DNA from 4 places in the Blautia hansenii DSM 20583 genome. Region 4 is predicted to be linked to each of the others. Evidence: riboswitches for the same ligand, from Rfam matches in the RefSeq annotation. Region 4 holds a riboswitch; each other region holds the start of a gene.
What was found. A riboswitch is a leader RNA that binds a small molecule or an ion and turns the genes downstream of it on or off. The one in region 4 is predicted to bind cobalamin.
Positions count from the first base shown of each region.

Region 1: linked by a shared signal. The riboswitch ahead of CGC63_RS14830 (DUF4430 domain-containing protein) and the one ahead of CGC63_RS04810 (prenyltransferase/squalene oxidase repeat-containing protein) in region 4 are both predicted to bind cobalamin.
Region 2: linked by a shared signal. The riboswitch ahead of CGC63_RS07810 (energy-coupling factor ABC transporter permease) and the one ahead of CGC63_RS04810 (prenyltransferase/squalene oxidase repeat-containing protein) in region 4 are both predicted to bind cobalamin.
Region 3: linked by a shared signal. The riboswitch ahead of CGC63_RS12915 (ABC transporter ATP-binding protein) and the one ahead of CGC63_RS04810 (prenyltransferase/squalene oxidase repeat-containing protein) in region 4 are both predicted to bind cobalamin.

Region 1 covers NZ_CP022413.2:2,971,727-2,975,939, reverse strand. The annotation lists gene CGC63_RS14835 (polysaccharide lyase 8 family protein) at 1-1,723, shown strand, start outside; cobalamin riboswitch at 1,759-1,892, shown strand; gene CGC63_RS14830 (DUF4430 domain-containing protein) at 2,114-4,213, shown strand, end outside.
Region 2 covers NZ_CP022413.2:1,561,891-1,566,103, forward strand. The annotation lists gene CGC63_RS07800 (precorrin-2 dehydrogenase/sirohydrochlorin ferrochelatase family protein) at 1-222, opposite strand, end outside; gene hemA (glutamyl-tRNA reductase) at 212-1,444, opposite strand; cobalamin riboswitch at 1,555-1,735, shown strand; gene CGC63_RS07810 (energy-coupling factor ABC transporter permease) at 1,931-2,677, shown strand; gene CGC63_RS07815 (energy-coupling factor ABC transporter substrate-binding protein) at 2,679-2,981, shown strand; gene cbiQ (cobalt ECF transporter T component CbiQ) at 3,008-3,784, shown strand; partial or broken gene CGC63_RS15975 (energy-coupling factor ABC transporter ATP-binding protein) at 3,781-4,213, shown strand, end outside.
Region 3 covers NZ_CP022413.2:2,541,404-2,545,616, forward strand. The annotation lists gene CGC63_RS12905 (endonuclease/exonuclease/phosphatase family protein) at 1-563, shown strand, start outside; gene CGC63_RS12910 (DUF2705 family protein) at 622-1,419, opposite strand; gene CGC63_RS12915 (ABC transporter ATP-binding protein) at 1,419-2,300, opposite strand; cobalamin riboswitch at 2,728-2,923, opposite strand; gene CGC63_RS12920 (alpha/beta-type small acid-soluble spore protein) at 2,959-3,162, opposite strand; gene CGC63_RS12925 (PspC domain-containing protein) at 3,233-3,418, opposite strand; gene CGC63_RS12930 (DUF4097 family beta strand repeat-containing protein) at 3,433-4,213, opposite strand, start outside.
Region 4 covers NZ_CP022413.2:948,599-952,811, reverse strand. The annotation lists gene CGC63_RS04810 (prenyltransferase/squalene oxidase repeat-containing protein) at 1-1,940, opposite strand, end outside; cobalamin riboswitch at 2,227-2,412, opposite strand; gene CGC63_RS04805 (hypothetical protein) at 2,462-2,845, opposite strand; gene gloA2 (SMU1112c/YaeR family gloxylase I-like metalloprotein) at 2,859-3,239, opposite strand; gene CGC63_RS04795 (VOC family protein) at 3,255-3,617, opposite strand; gene CGC63_RS04790 (Rpn family recombination-promoting nuclease/putative transposase) at 3,771-4,213, opposite strand, start outside.

The DNA of each region.
Region 1 (4,213 bases), 1.0 Mb from region 4:
TGGATGGCATCAGAATAATGGGATGACTTATATTTATGATGAGGACAAGCAGTATACGGAGAATTATTGGAATACAGTAAATCCGTTAAGACTGCCGGGAACAACGGTAGTTCCTGTAAATATTGGGACAGGGAAACCGGATGGCTCAGGTTTTGCACAGGGCGGAGACTTCTGCTCTAAGGAGAGCTGGGTAGGAGGAACTTCCATAGGAAATTATGGCGTCAGCGGTATGTCATTTTCAGGAGAAACGCAGGGAATTGCAGGAGACGCACCGGTTTCTTATGCGCCGGATTTAAAAGGCAAGAAGTCATGGTTTATGTTTGATGACGAAATTGTCTGCCTTGGAGCAGGAATTACAAATAAAAACATGGAACTTCCGGTGGAAACTACCATTGAGAATAAGAAGTTAAGAAAAGACGGAAGCAATCAGCTTCTTGTCAATGGAGAAAAAACAGAAATACCTGTGAAAGAAGCGAATGTAAAAGAGTTGGTGGAACGTACAGCAGACATATCAGGCACAAGCTTTGAGCAGGTAAATTGGGCACATTTAGAAGGCAATCAGTCTGTGGGAACAGGATATTATTTCCCTGAAGAAAATACAGAAATTCAGGTTCGTCGAGGTCAGACCACAGGCAGTTGGAAAGACGTAGGAACTTTTGAGGGAGAAAGCACAGAAAATTATCTGGAAATGTGGGTAGACCACGGACAGAACCCAGAAAACGCATCTTACAGTTATGTATTGCTTCCCGAAACAAGTGCAGAAGAAACAGAAAATTACGCACAAGCGCCTAAGGTAACCATACTGGAGAACAGCAGTGAGGTTCAGGCAGTGCGCCATGAGACATTAAAAATCACAGGCATAAACTTCTGGCAGGAGCAGGGAGGAAGTATAGACGGAATAACAAGTGATAAGGCTGCGTCTGTTATGCTTCAGGAAACAGAACAGGGAACAGTGAAAGTTTCTGTTTCCGACCCCACAATGAAGAATAAAGGAAATGTTCAGCTTACACTTGAAGAAGAAATAGCAGACTGTATTCAGTTGGATGAAAACGTTACTTGTGAAAAAACAGAAAACGGAGCAGTTTTGACTTTTGCTATGGCAGGAACAAACGGAGCAGCTTCCATGGCAGAGCTTCAGCTTGTGCCGCCTGTAACACCGCAGCCGGAAGAACCGGAGACACCTCAGAAGCCGGAAAATCCGGAAGAACCAAGTACACCGGAAATTCAGGAAACTGATATGCTGGTAAATAAAGAGCATGGTGTCAAATTAACGGGAGAAGGTCTGACATCAGATATGCAGTTATCTGTGGAGAAGCTGGATAAAAAACATGCAGATGTGAAGCTTATGGAAAAGGAAATTTCCAAGAAACAGCAGCTTGACAATCCTATTGAAATTCAGCTTTTAAAAGACGGAAAAGAAATTGCCCTTCCTCATAAGGCAGAGCTTCAGCTTCCTGTATCGGAAAAATATAACGGCAAAGAAGTTGTGGTACTTTCCTGTGACAATGAAAATGTAAAAAAATTAAAAGGAAAGGTAAAAGACGGATTTGTATCCGTAGAAGTAGAGTCTTTAAACAGCTTTGGTACGGTATTGGATAAGGCAGTTTCTTCAGGTGTGGATAAGGTTAAAACAGGAGATGAAACACCGCTTGTAATGCTGTCTGTGATGTTTGTAGTCGGAGGAACGCTGTTTGTTGTATTAAAAAGGAAGAAAAAGGCTTGATATTCTTTTTTGAATTGTGTACTATAAAGGAGTATAAACTGCATATCCATGATGGTCGTTGGAGCTTGCTCCAAGGTTAAAAGGGAAATCGGTGCAAATCCGATACAGTCACCTCTACTGTAATGCTTTTCGGCTAAGTCAGAAAATCTGCCATCAGAGAAATAGATTTCCGGGTTGAGGGAGTTTTATTTGTGTAGAAAAAGATGTGCAGGATAAAATTTCATAGTGAAGATAGATAAGGTTTCTTTACCGGTGTGTAAAGAGACCTTTTTTTGTGAGTTTGTTACATTAAGGGAAAACTAAAAATGTATAAATATTTTGAAATCCTCTTTTATGCGACTGTCTCATAAAAAATGCTCTGTAAGAAAAAATATGTAAAGGAGAAAGAAAATGAAAAAAAGAAGAAATGCAAACCGTGTTCTCAGTCTGCTTCTGGTAATGGCATTGCTTATTACCGGAATGCCTGTATCGGTACATGCCACAGGCGACATGGAGACTCCGGTTGTAGAAGCAGGAGAAATTTTAAGTGGGACGGGGCAGGAAGCTGAAATTTCTGAAACGGAAATTCCCACAGTTATTGAAGCGGGAACAACTTATACGTTGACAGAGGATATTGTGTTTACAGAAGGTCAAACTTTTGAACGCATTGCAGGAACTTTAGATGGAAATGGTCACACCATTACTCTTGCAGATAAGCCTCTGGCAAATGAAGTGACAGGAACGATTCAGAACCTTGGAGTAACCAGTGAAAATGTTATTGTAAGTGACAAAACTTTTGGAAGTATGGCGATTACTTTAAGCGGAACCATTCAGAACTGCTATTCTACGGCTAAAATAAAATTAACTGGGTGGGCAGGAGAAGTAGGAGGTCTTGTAGGAACTTTCCGCTCAGGAGCAGTTAAAAATACGTACTTTGGTGGAAGTATTGACGCTATGATGGCAGGCGGACTTGTTGGAATTCGAGAAACGGAAGAAAGTATTTTATCTAACAGTTATTATGCGACAGATAAAGCTTCGTCAGCTTCGGGACCTGTATCTTGGGGAAAAAAGCCTGAAGACGGAAATAGTTTCAAAAAAACATTAGAGGAATTAAAGTCTGCAGCGCAATTATTAAATAAAGATATTCCGGACACAGGATTTACATGGACTTCTCCATCAGATGGAAGTAATCAAGGGTTACCTGTTTTAAGACAGAGTGGAGGAAATCCAGAACCTGAACAGATAGATAAAACAGCTCTCCAAAATGCTGTAAATGAAGGAAAGCGACTGGAGCAGGACAGATATACTGAAAAAAGTTGGAAAGCATTTTCTGAAGCATTAGATGTAGCAGAACAAGTTTTGCAGAAATCAGATGTAAAGCAGACAGAAATTGAGGAAGCTTTGAAAGCCTTAAATGCGGCAAAAGAACAATTAGAAAAGAAAAAAGTAACAGAACCGGTTGCTCCGCCAAAAGATGAAAACCAGGTTGTTCATATTAAAAAGCAGGCAGATTTGGAGAAAATAGACGCTGAAAAGACAGACGTTTACTATGTTCTTGATAATGATATTACATTAGACAAAAAATATAAGGCGTTTTTTGAATTTAACGCTACCTTTGATGGAAATGGACATACGGTTACTTTTGAAGATACTACATGGTTGTTTCAGAGTGTTGGAGAACAAGGGATTTTACAAAATACACATTTTACCGGTACTTTAGCTTCATGGGCAGAAAGCGGGCCGGCAGGATATGATTTAAAAGGTGCAATTATTAACTGTTATACAGACGTGAAAGGCGATGGAGCCTGTGGATTTGCAAAACGTCTTACAGGCGGCAGATTGATTAATAGTTATTCTATTAGCGAAGGGAAAATAGCTGTTTTATTTAAAGAATATAAAGGAGGTAACTTAATCAATTCCTATTGGTCTGACAGTGGGAAAAATCCAGTACAATTTCCGGCAGAAGCATTAATAAATTCTTCTGCAAAGTCAGAAGATGATATGAAGACGAAGGAATTTGTAGAGCTTTTAAACAAGAATAAGGGTGAGTTTGGCATCGCATGGGGACAAAATAGTACAGGATATCCTTATTTTGGGGAGAATCAGGAATATAATCCCAACAAACCAAATTTTCCGGAAAATAAATATGAAATAGAGTTTGCTTTTGCAGATGGTGTAACAGAGACAATTGAAAATCAGACTTTATATGTATCACCGGATGAGGTAGGTGCTTTTAATCTGGCAGGAACATTTCACTTAAAAGAATTACCGACTACGAGTACAGTGTCATGGAACATAACAGATGTAAAGCCGGACAGGGCCTTATCAATAGGGGCAGATCGAGGTGAACTTCGAGTAGATGCAGAGGGTTCTGCCATTGTATCAGCAACAGAAAGAAAAGCAGATGCATCCACAGAAACAGTTGCTTGGGTAAAAGTAATTGCAAAATCACAGATAATTGAACAAATTAAGCTTTTTATTGATGGAGAGGATGTAACTAACGGTAAAATA
Region 2 (4,213 bases), 610 kb from region 4:
ATCTTCTGCTTCAAACTTTTTCTGCTTATAAATAATTTTCCCCTTCTGGCAGAGAGTCTTGACGCTCTCTGTACAGGCAGGTGCGATTACCGTGATTTCCCCCACAAAAGTCAGCAGTGTTTGAATTCTTCTGACAGCAATCTTTCCGCCTCCGATTACCACGGCTCTTTTCTGTGTGAAATCTACAAACAAAGGAAAAAACTTCTTCTCTTTATGCTCCATAAAGCTTTTCCAGCCCTTCTACACAATTTATGAATTCTTCTTTTTCCAAGGTATCACGAAGCCCAAACATCATTTTACTGACAACCTTTCCGGCTGCAACATCAATGGCATTTAAAAGGTTTTCCCTGTCCTCGTCTTCCATAGGTGTTTTTCGCAGAATTTTTAAAATACGCAGGTTTAAATCCTGCACAGCCTCTGCCTGAATATCCTGAATACGAGGGATTAAACTTCTTCCGTCATACCAGCAGTAAAAATCTTCCATCTGCTCTCTTAATATTGCTGCTGCCTTCTGCATACTTTCCTGAAGCTCCAAAGAATTGGTATCAATTTTAAAACTGTCAATATCATAAAGAGTTATGCCCTCTATTTCGTTTACAGACGGCTCAATGTCTCTTGGAACTGCCAAATCAATTAAAATCTGCTGTTTTTTCCCTGTTGCTGCCTGCTGTATCAGCTCCTTGGTAAGGGTAAAGTTCGGACTTGCCGTTGCACTGACAATCAAATCACAGGAAGGGAAGAATTCCATGCGTTCTCCATAGTTAATTCTGTCGCATCCTTTGGGAATGCTTACAATTCCGCTGCGATACTGACGGACGGTAACCGTTACATGAGCGCCTGCCTCTGCCAAAGCCAGTGCAGCCACCTTTCCCATTTCTCCGTTTCCGATTACCATACAATTACTGCCGTCTAAGGAATATCCGGTTTCTCTCAGCTTTTGAATAGCCTGATGAATGACAGAGCTGTTGCCTCTGGAAAATACGACCTCTGTTTTTACTCTTTTTGCGGCAGTTACCGCCATACGAAACAGAACCTCTAAAACGTTGTCTGTACAGTAGACATCTCTTGCCATGGACAGGGCATCCTTTACCTGCGTAATAATCTGGTCTTCTGCCAAAATCTGAGATTTTAAGCCGCTTGTCAGATAAAAAAGATGCTCAATGGCTTCTTCTTCCCTTCGCTCCACAAAATATCTGCGAAATTCTTCCGGATTTTTTCCTTTTTCTTCACACAGAAAATCAAAAAGAGAACCTTCCCATTCCTCCTGTGTACTTGCCCAAATCTCCATTCTGTTGCAGGTAGACAAAATAATACAGCCTAAAATCCCCGGAGCTTCTTTTAATTTCTCCATTGCTGCCGCTGCATTTTTCTTTGTAAAGGAAAACTGCGCACGTATGTCTACGGACGCTTTGTTATAATCAATTCCCACCATGGAAATACTCATTTTTTCTTCCATCTCCTAAATCTTTTGTTTTTGCACTGTTTTTTCATCTTAGCACAGAATTCTTTTCGGTGCAACTTATTGACAAAATCAGATAGTATGTTACAATGAATGCAGAATTGAGTGTTCAAGGTGCCTGCTTGCAGGAGAATAGGAAAGTCAAGTGAAAAGCTTGCACGGTCACGCCGCTGTAAAGGAGAAGTTTTATTTCACTATGTCACTGGAGCTTACTGGGAAGACGAAATAAAATGCTGATGCCTGAGTCAGAAGACCTGCCTTGTACATGCGATTTACACAGGTTACGAACGATGGCCGTGTGTAAGAACAGGTTGGCTCATAGCATGTCAATTTTGCTGGAACCTCTTGTTCTTCTGATAGCCTGTCGGTGTGTACCGAAGGGCTTTTTTTGTTGTATAGAAAATTGTATTCTATACAATAAAACGCTCCGCAGAGAGCACATTATTTTTTAAATCAGAAGGGAGAAGAAAAATGAGTAAACAACGCAAACGAATTTTTGTACTGACTGGTATTCTTGCACTTACTTTTGGAATGATGACAAATGTCAGTGCAATGCACATTATGGAGGGCTATCTGCCCGGCGGCTTTTGTATCGCATGGGGTGCTTTATGTATTCCGTTTTTAGTTGCCGGATTTTTGTCTATTAAAAAGACTTTAGCCGAACATAAAAATTTAATTACACTCCTTGCTATGTCAGGAGCTTTTGTATTCGTAATTTCATCACTGAAAATTCCGTCTGTAACAGGAAGCTGTTCTCACATGACAGGAACCGGACTGGGCGCTATTTTATTCGGACCTTCCGCCGTTTCTATTTTAGGGCTGATTGTTCTGTTGTTTCAGGCTATTTTACTGGCCCACGGCGGACTGACTACCATCGGAGCAAATACTTTTTCCATGGCAATCGCCGGTCCGTTTGTATCCTACGGAATTTTTGTGTTATGTAAAAAAGCAAAAGTAAATAAAATAGTTTCTGTATTTCTTGCAGCGACCTTAGGTGACTTATTTACTTACTGCGTTACAGCTGCACAGATGGCGCTTGCTCACAATGCAGATACCACGTTTATGGCTGCTATGGGTAAATTCCTTACTGTATTCGCTCCTACACAGGTACCTTTGGCTATCATTGAAGGTATTATCACTGTTTTGATTATTCAGGGATTAGAAACTTACGCAAAACCTGAGCTTCGTGCTATCGGTTACTTAAAGGAGGGAAAATAATATGAAAAAGAAAGTATTTCTTGCCATTCTTTTGATTTTCTTAATTGCTTTTGTTCCGTTATTCGCATTAAAGGATGCAGAATTTGGCGGTTCTGATGATGCCGGAAGTCAGGTTGTAGAAGAGGTTGACTCTTCTTATGAGCCATGGGCAACTCCTATTTTTGAAAAGCTCATTGGCGGAGAGCTTCCGGGAGAAGTGGAAAGTCTTCTCTTCTGTCTTCAGACAGGAATTGGCGTAGGCGTCATTGCTTTCATCATGGGACGTTTTGTAGAACGCAAGAAATGGATGAAAGACGATAATTAAAATTTCTCTTTGAAAGGAGTTTTCTTATGATTGTCATTGATAAGCTTTGCTATCATTCCAGACTCAGATATGAAAACGCCGGTGAGAAGTTTGCCTTTGCAATAATTACACTTTGTATTTGTGTAATGAGTCGTTCGATTGCAGTGGCAGGTATCGTATTAGCAGTTACAGGGGTTCTTACCGTTAAAAAAGGTGGAGTCCCTGTTTCTCGTTATTTACGTTTTCTCACTGCCCCGATTATTTTTTTATTACTCAGCACCATTGCCATTATGTTTCATCTAAGCCGTACTCCCATGGATATGTTTGCTGTTCCTGTGGGAAGCTGGTACATTACCACCAGCTACTCCTCTTTCTTTTATGCGGTGCAGCTTATTTTTACGGCATTAGGAGCTGTTTCCTGCCTGTATTTTTTATCCTTTACTACGCCGATGCCGGATATTTTGCAGGTTCTTGAGAAGCTCCACTGCCCCAAATTATTGATGGAGCTCATGCTTTTAATTTATCGTTTTATTTTCGTGCTTTTGGATACGGCTTCTGCGCTTTCCACTTCTCAGAACTGCCGTCTTGGAAACCGTGATTATAAAACGTCTTTAAAATCCTTCGGAATGTTGGGCTCTGTTTTAATGATAAGAGCCGTGGAACGCTCCAACCGTTTATATGCTTCTATGGAGGCAAGATGCTATGACGATACCATCCGTGTCTTATCGGAAAACCAGCCTCCGAAAAAAAGTGTTATTGCAGCCATTGTTGTATTTGACTCGGCTTTATTTCTGTTTGCTGTATGGAGGAGATTTTTTTCATGAATTCAGATATTATTTTAAAAGCAGAAGATTTATATTTTTCTTATGACGATGAACAAAGCCATTCTTTAAACGGACTTTCTCTGGAAATTAAAAAAGGACAAAAAATCGCATTTATGGGTGCTAACGGAAGCGGAAAATCTACCTTTTTTCTATGCTGTACCGGTATTTTAAAACCGCAAAAGGGAAAACTTTTCTTCCATAATAAAGAAGTTACTTATAAGAAAAAAGAACTTTTAGATTTGCGAAGCAAAATCGGAATTGTTTTTCAGGATCCGGATAATCAGCTTTTTTCAGCCAGTGTCTATCAGGAAATTTCTTTTGGTCCTTTAAATTTAGGACATTCAGAAGAAGAAACAAAAAAAGAAGTTGAAGAAGTCATTGATTATCTGGAAATTACCCCTTTCCGTCATAAACCAACCCATGCATTAA
Region 3 (4,213 bases), 1.5 Mb from region 4:
CAGATTTAAAAGTAAACAGTGCTGCCCGCCTTGCACTTCCTGAGTCTTTCTCATGGCCTGTAAAAACATGTAACTTAAAACGCTGTATGCAGGAAACACGTATTCCGCTGGAAGGTACTGACGCAGAGCTGGTATTGATTAATTTCCATTTAGAGGCTTACGATGACGGTGACGGAAAAATTGCACAGAGTAAAATGCTGGCTGAAAAGCTATCTAAGGAATACGAAGCAGGAAACTACGTCATTGCAGGAGGCGATTTTAATCAGACTTTTGAAGGAATGGACAAATATCCCATTACCAACACAGAAAACTGGGTTCCCGGAATTATCGGTCAGGATACTCTTCCTGAACATTTTTCTTTTGCAGTTGATGATACTTATCCAACCTGCCGACTTTTAAATGCGCCTTATACCGGTTCTTATGAAACCTCACAGGTCTATGTCATTGACGGCTTTATTGTGTCGGATAATATAACGGTTTCTGATATTTCCGTCATCAACACGGACTTTGAATACACGGACCATCAGCCGGTGCAGATGGAAATTTCTTTAAAACCAGAATAATTTTTCCCAAAATGAGGTTATCGAAGTAAACGACGCTTACTGCAATAACCTCATTTTTCTACAAAGGCAAATCCCGTTTTTTAAATCCCATTATTCCTATCATGAAGAATATTCCTGCTAAAAGCCACAATATCCCTACATACGCAAATCCAACCCAATCATATTCCATTATTTTTTCAGCATCAAACAGCGTCAGCGGAGTAAAATATTTCAAAAATTCAATATCTTCATTTACCTGTGAAAGCATCTGAATTAAGAAAAATCCCAGTCCAATTCCCGCTCCCAGACCAACAGAAAACTTCATTTCATTAAACAGGCAGGCAAACAGAAAGCACATAGAAGCCAAAAATATTTCCAGAGAAGCCAATCCGAAATTCAACACCAGAAATTTCTCAATTTCCAGTTTTCCCTCAAACATAATCTCACTGCATATTATAATCAGCGCTACGGCATACAGAACCAGTAAAATCACTCCTGAAAGCAGGACTACAAGCTGTGTAACAATAATTTCGCTTCGGCTGTAATGCGTATTTAATAAATATGCCATAGAACCTTTTTCCATATACTTAGAAACTAATTTGTAACACATAATGATGATGTAAATAAACGGAATAATCACTAAAATAAATCCATATAAATAATTATTCAAAAAATCCAGCAGTGTAACTCCCGGATTTTCCATACCAAATGCAGCAAAAAATTCCGGCATGCTCTCTGCCATGGCGTTTATTCCGGTCCCTACTTCCGGGTCATACATTGCAGTAATGATACCGGAATAAAGAGTAACAATCCCCATAAACAACAGCAATATTTTATAATTGGATTTTATTTCTCTTTTTAACAATGGTATACTCATCACTTTTCCTCCTTGTAATAACGCAAAAAAACTTCTTCCAACGTCTGGTTTCTGACAGCAATATCCTGCACCTCGTACCGGCTTAACTGCTTAATCAATTCATCTACTTGATTTTTTAAAGACAGAAAAACTGTATTCTCCCTTCTTTGACTGTCAGAATATAAGCCTTGAAAGTTTTCTGCACTTTTTATATCAGAAAAAGTAATTTCATAATGCTTCACTCTGTTATTTTTTATCTTATGTATATCTTCATCTGCGACAATTTTTCCGTCTTTTATCATAACCACTCGGTCACAGGTATTTTCCACTTCTTCAAAAATATGCGAAGACATTAAAATTGTTTTTCCAGCATCCTTCTCCCTTTTAATCAGCTCTACAAACTTGTTCTGCATAATCGGGTCTAATCCCGTAGTCGGTTCATCTAAAATTAAAATCGGCACGTTCTGCATAAAAGCAATAATCAATCCGATTTTTTGCTTCATACCCTTAGACATCTTTTTAATCTTAACCTGTGTATCGATTTCCAAATATTCCGTTAGTTCTCTCGCATACGTCAGGTCTTTCATCTTCTTCATTTTCGCCATAAATTCAATAAACTCTTTTCCTGACATATTGTCCATAAAAGCAATTTCGCCCGGAAGATATCCCACCTTCATCTGAACACAAGAAGCATTGCGAAAACAATCCATGTTTAAAATCTGTGCCCTTCCTTTTTGTGGGCTTATAAATCCCATAAGATGTCTGATGGTTGTAGTCTTTCCTGCTCCATTAGAGCCTAAAAATCCCACAACTTCACCTTCTTTCACAGAAAATGACACATCAAAAATTCCTTTTTTATTTCCATAATCCTTGGTCAGATTTTCAATTTCTATTACAGCCATCCATTCCCCTCCCTATCATTCTGCTCTCTACTTTTTATTATTTTCTTATTATACAAAAGCAAAGTTTCCCGGACAAGAGTAAGAATGTTATGACAGAATTTCTATCACGTAAAAAGACTGCATATCTCTCGATACACAGTCCTATAAAAATATGAAATATTGTTTCCTGATGAAGTGCCCTGACTTTAGTCACGAATTATTCTGTTCCTGCGGAGGATGCGCCGTTTTGTCTGTTGCGGGAAAACAAAACTTTGTAAAACAGGAGTTCAGAAGCAGGACACCTCACCTGCCATTTAATCAACGCATAATTCTATAAGTTCAGGTTCTTACCTTTCGGCATTCCATAAAAAAATCCACCTTCATCATGAAAGTGGAATCATCTACTGTAACTCACAGTATGAGGGATTCAAACTTTGCACGGAAGTTTTCACCTTACTGCTATTAAGCAGGTTTCCTGACTCATGGTTCATTGCTTTGCTTCTCCTTCTCGTATCAAAATACAATGGATTATTGAAGCATTGCTCCCCAAATACAGTGACCGGATCGCTCAGGATTCTCACCTGATTCCCTTTTCACCGGCGTTGTGCGGTCAACGCAGATGCACTTAATAGGTTTATGGAATTATACAACACAATAATACCATTCCATATACCCACAGTCAAGCATTTTTCTTTCTCTCATTTTCCCGTTTTCGCTTTGTCATAAGTCCGCCTATACGCCCGGTTTCTTTTGCTGACAGACTTTTCCATCCACTGTCTAAAACCTTATCTAAAAGTCCTAATTCCTCTGCGATTTCATATTTTACTTTCTCTTCTTCCGGAATATTATTCAAATCAATTTTTTCTTCTTTTTTCTTTGCCATAAAAAAGCCACACTCCTTTCTTCTTTGGAGTATGGCCTTAATTTACAGTTTTATACAAAGAAACCTGCTTTTATTTTGGAATTACGATTGCTGCAATGATATAAGCGATAATTCCTGTTCCAAATCCCATGCAGGTAAGAATAATCCATGCAAGACGGATTAAAGTAGGATCAATATTGAAATATTCTGCGATACCTCCGCAAACACCTGCTAACATACAATTTGTTGATGAACGATATAATCTTTTATCTGACATAATACTCTCTCCTTTTACTGATTTTCAAAATTAACAGCTACACTTCCTGAACTGCTTTCAATATCTATTTTTTTCAAGCTTCCTGCTGTGCCATATCTGGCATTTGTAGTTCCTGCGTGTTCCTCTCCGTTTAATACAAGATGACCGCTGGCGCATTTTGTCCTCACTGCGTAATCCTCTAACTTTCCTGTCTGTGTAACAGCAAAATCGCCGGATGCCATTTCAATATCTGTTTCCTGTGCATCTAAAAGCTCTATCTGCACGCTGCCTGACATCAAAGTAAAATCACCCTCTCTTACGGAAAGCTTTCCTGAGCTTAAAAATTGTCCCGACTCTAAATGAACATCAAGAGAAGAAAATACTTTACTTTCCGGTACTTCAATAATAAGGTCTTCCATTACCCCATAATCATGATATTCTCTTTCCAGTGACAGCTCCCTGTCTTCTGTATCTAATTCTAAGAAATCCTGATCTGTCAGCCCTGAAATTCTGATTTCGTCCTCCGGAATTGTACGAATTTCTACCTTTCCTGAATAGATTTCAATATCTATACTGTCTATTTCTGAAGGAAGAAATTCACGCTGTTCCATGCTGCCATGATTAAAATTGTCTAAATCTCCAAGGCTATGACGATAATCGTTAAAATCATCGTCCATATCCCACCACGGTCCTTCGTGATCCCGACATGCTCTCCTAAGAACATGATACAAACGGCTATTTGTAAAATTACCGGTAATGGACCGAACCGAACCTCCAAATACCAATCCCACGCCTGCAAGGCATCCGCCTACAATA
Region 4 (4,213 bases):
TTATTCTCTGAATTACTTCCTGCCTGAGACAGCGCTGTTTCACTTTCTGTTTTCGGTTTCTTCAATATATATTTTCCACCAATTTCTATATCACAGACAACCTGTCCGTTATTTACCGATACCCACTGTTTTTCCTGCTGTTTTCCGTCTTTTTCATAATACAGCATGTATACGCTTTCTTTTAATGCTGTATCAATAGCAATCTCAACTTCTCCCGGAAACGCTCCTGTTTCCTTGGTTTCAAATTCCAAAGAATTTTTCTGTTCTCTTATCTCTATTCCTGCTTTCATATCTGCCGGTTCATATACATTTTTTCCTTTTAAGCAAATGGTGTACCCATTCCCCTGATATGTATAATCTTTCTTGGAATTTTTCACATTTTCAAAAATTTCTGCTCCGATAACTTCCTGCTCCAGTTTTTTGATAATACTGTCTGCTCTTAACAGTTCTTCTTCATACTGTAAATGTTTTCTGTTTGCTTCCGGAATTTTATAGTAAGCTGTTAAAAGTCTTTCTATTTCTTTTTTGTCCTTCAGTGTAATGTTTAAAGGCTCAAAGCCTTCCCATATTTCCTTATCTAAAGCCTCAATTTCTGCTGCCTGTGTTTCTACTTCTTTTAACATTTGTTCCAGCTTTGTTTCAAAAGCTTTTTTTTCGGAGAAATTTCCCATGAGACTTAATTCCACTTTCAATGCGTATAACTCATGGGCATTATCTAATGTCAGATTGCCGGAAAATGCTTCCAGTTTTTTTCGAAACGCTTCAATTCTTTCCGGTGTTTCCTCTCCGCCTGTCTGCCCATTCTCCACATCGGTCATATCATACAAGGAATTTCTTCCCGTAACAGCTCGATACCATGCTGCTAAAGCTAAAGCTCCCTGCTCTGTTGCCATTTGATTAGAGCCACCGTCAATCACATGACAAAATGAACCGTCTGAAACCTGAAAACGCAGCATCTCATCTAATAATGTCTTTCCGTTTTTCATAAATTTTTCAGAATTTAGCAAGGACACATCAATAGCTGAAAGGGCAATGACTACCTGTGCCGTGCTTTCCAAATTTTTCGCACTGTCATATCCTGCATTGCTGATATAACCGCCTTCTTCATCCTGAAGCTGTGCCAGCATTTCAATTCCTCTGTCCACTGCCTCTTTGACTTCCTGCTGCTGTGTATAAGGAGCTAATGCCTGCAATGCCATTGCTGTTATATCCGGATCCGGCTGATTTCCCATTAGCGCCCAGCCTCCTCCTGAAATTTCTGATAACAAAATTGTCTGGATAAGATCTTCTCTGGTTGTCTGTGTACCTAAACCTTCCAGCTTTGGGATTTCATATTGATTAGAGTCAAAAGCAATCAATGCAAAAATTGTACCGTTAATTCCCTGTCTGTTTACCTTTTTCATATTTGCTAAAGGCTGAAGCAGATTATACCCCTCTACGGATGTGGGATTTATTCCCATAGAAGTAAGCGCAAGGGTTACTCTGGAATATTCTGTATATTTTGTTGTATGAAGGACTCCGCCCGTTTCTCTCAGCTTTTGATAAATATTCTGCAAATAATTATTCTTTGCCGAATTATTCAAATTTCCGTTTCTCGCCATTGCAATTACAGCCCATTCACCTCCAATAGAGTCCACAATGGGATTGGTAACTGCTGTCTGCAAATAATTTTCAGCTTTATTTAAACCTTCAAATGCCGGCTGATAAATTGTTATTCCATCCTGTTTCTGCGCATCGGAGACAACCATTTTCTCTGCACATTCTGTCTCATCTGCTGTGCCTGCAAGGAATTCTTCATCCAAAACACTCTCTGCTGTTCCCGGTAACATTTCCTCCTGCAAAAACTCGTACGTTTCTGCTCCTAATACCGACATCGGTGACTGAATGGCTAACATAACCGCTATCGCAGAAACTGTTATTTTTAAATTCTTTCTTTTCATTTCCAATCTCCTTTAATTGTTCATTCTGTGTCATATACAGAAATTTCCTATGAAAAGGAATTCTGCTTTGCAGAATTCTCCGCCTGCGGCGGGTTGCTTCAGCAACATGATACCTGTCCGCCGCAGTGCGCATCCTTGCGGAGCAGTTTTATTTCATAGGACGCAATTTCCTATGAAATAAAAAAGGTTCTTTTCCCATATCGGCAAAAGAACCTTCTCAATCAATCATTCAATATGAATTTTATCACTGCATATTGCTGTACGCAAAAAAATCTCCTCAGCCCGGAAATACTCTATATACATGGCAGGTGTTCTGACTTTGCTTCATCCTTGGAAATGCCTTCTCAAATTGCTATTCAATGGCTTCTATTTCCTCGTCCGCTTCACAGCAGAGGTGACTGTACCGGAATTTCACCGGTTTCCCTTTTAACCTTGAACCTAGGGCTCAACGACCACTTAGACTATGCAGTTATATACTCTTATAGTACATAATTAGAAGAAATATGTCAAGCACGGGATTTTCACTCTTTTCTGCTGAAATTAGATATTTCCACCCTATCATCATCCAGATTTTCTTCTTTACAGGAAAACTCAATCCTGTCCCCCTGCTCTGTATTATACAATTTATAATCTACCTTTTCACAATCCAACATTACACTTTGGGGTTCTGTCCCTTCCTGTGTTGCTGTATCTTCTTCTATGATGACCTCCATTTGGCTGTTTTCTATATCAATCTTCTGTACTACTGCGTCAAAAGAAGATGGTGGTACAAAATCACATTTTGAAGTTTTAAACTCTGTGACTTTCTTATAATATCCCCAACTTAATGCTCCCACGACAATACAAATCACTGATATTCCTACCAAAATCAATGTCCTTTTTCCTGATTTTTTCTTTTTATCCATTTTGCTTCCTCCTTTATCCATGTAATTCTAAAGGCAATCCATCCGGATCAAAGAAGAACGTCATTTGCTCTCCTGTAAATTCATCTATTCGAATTGGCTCTACCTCTACTCCCAACTTTTCCAGCTCTTTTGCCATTTCTTCTACCGACTCTACTTTAAATGCCAGATGGCGCAAACCATTTGCCTCAGGATAACTTAATCTCTTAGGACATCCCGGAATAATAAACAACTCGATTTCTATATTTCCTTGACGAAGGTCAATTTTATAATCTTTCCGGTCTTCCCTGTAATTTTCCCGAATAACTTCAAACCCCAGAATATCCACATAAAATTTTTTAGACTTTTCATAGTCACTACCGATAATTGCAATATGGTGCATGGTATCTAATTTCATCACTATCACTTCTCCTTACCCTTCACCGGCAACCTCAATAAGATTACCGTCCAAATCATAAAATCGCACAACTTGTCTTCCCCATGAATTTCTTGTCAAAGGCGTCACATATTCTATAACATCTTCATAAGATTGAAGTTTTTCTAAAAAATATTCCATATCTCTTTCTGTAAAATAAAGCTCTGTTTTATTATGCTTCGAGTACAACTCTCTGTGTATTGTTTCTTTCCAAAGACCTTCCTCTTGAAGAACCAGTCCTTCTGTTAAGATTACATTTTCCCCACTGTCCAGAACAACCTCAAGTCCAAATAAATCTCTATAAAACTTTTTTGATCTTTCTATGTCCTTTACAACAATCAATACATTTTTTAGTTTCATCTTCCGCCTCCTAAAAAGAATATTTCCCAATTCTCTTTCAATCATAGAATTCCTCTGATTTTTTAAACTTCGTCTGAAAGGTTACTAATAGATATGACTTATAAATAATAGATACAAAACAGATTTGATATTAGAATTTTTGATTTGTTGTTTTTATCTATGATTTTTGAGATTTTCTAATTCTTCCAAAGAAATATCGCAAAGCTCCATGATTTCCTCATCACTTAGCCCCTTAGATAACATTTTCGATACAATTCTTTTCTGAGCTTTTACTGTTCCCTCTTTTAATCCTTCTTTTCGCTCATCTTTTAACATTTCCTCTAAAGTCATAAAGCGTTCCTCCATCTCGCGACTTTCTTTTAAATCTGCTTTTACAAATTTCAAAAAAGCCAACAGTTCCTTGGAAATTTCATCCTCATTCTCTCCGCAAGTACTTAAAAATACAATTCTTCTTCCATCTTCCAATGGTGTTTGATTGCTTTCTTTGCACTGCATCTGAAAAGTATAACGATATTTTCTTTCACCAAAAGGATCAAAATCACAGATAAAAATCACGTAACTATCGGGTAATTCTGCATATTCTCTTCCTGATAAAA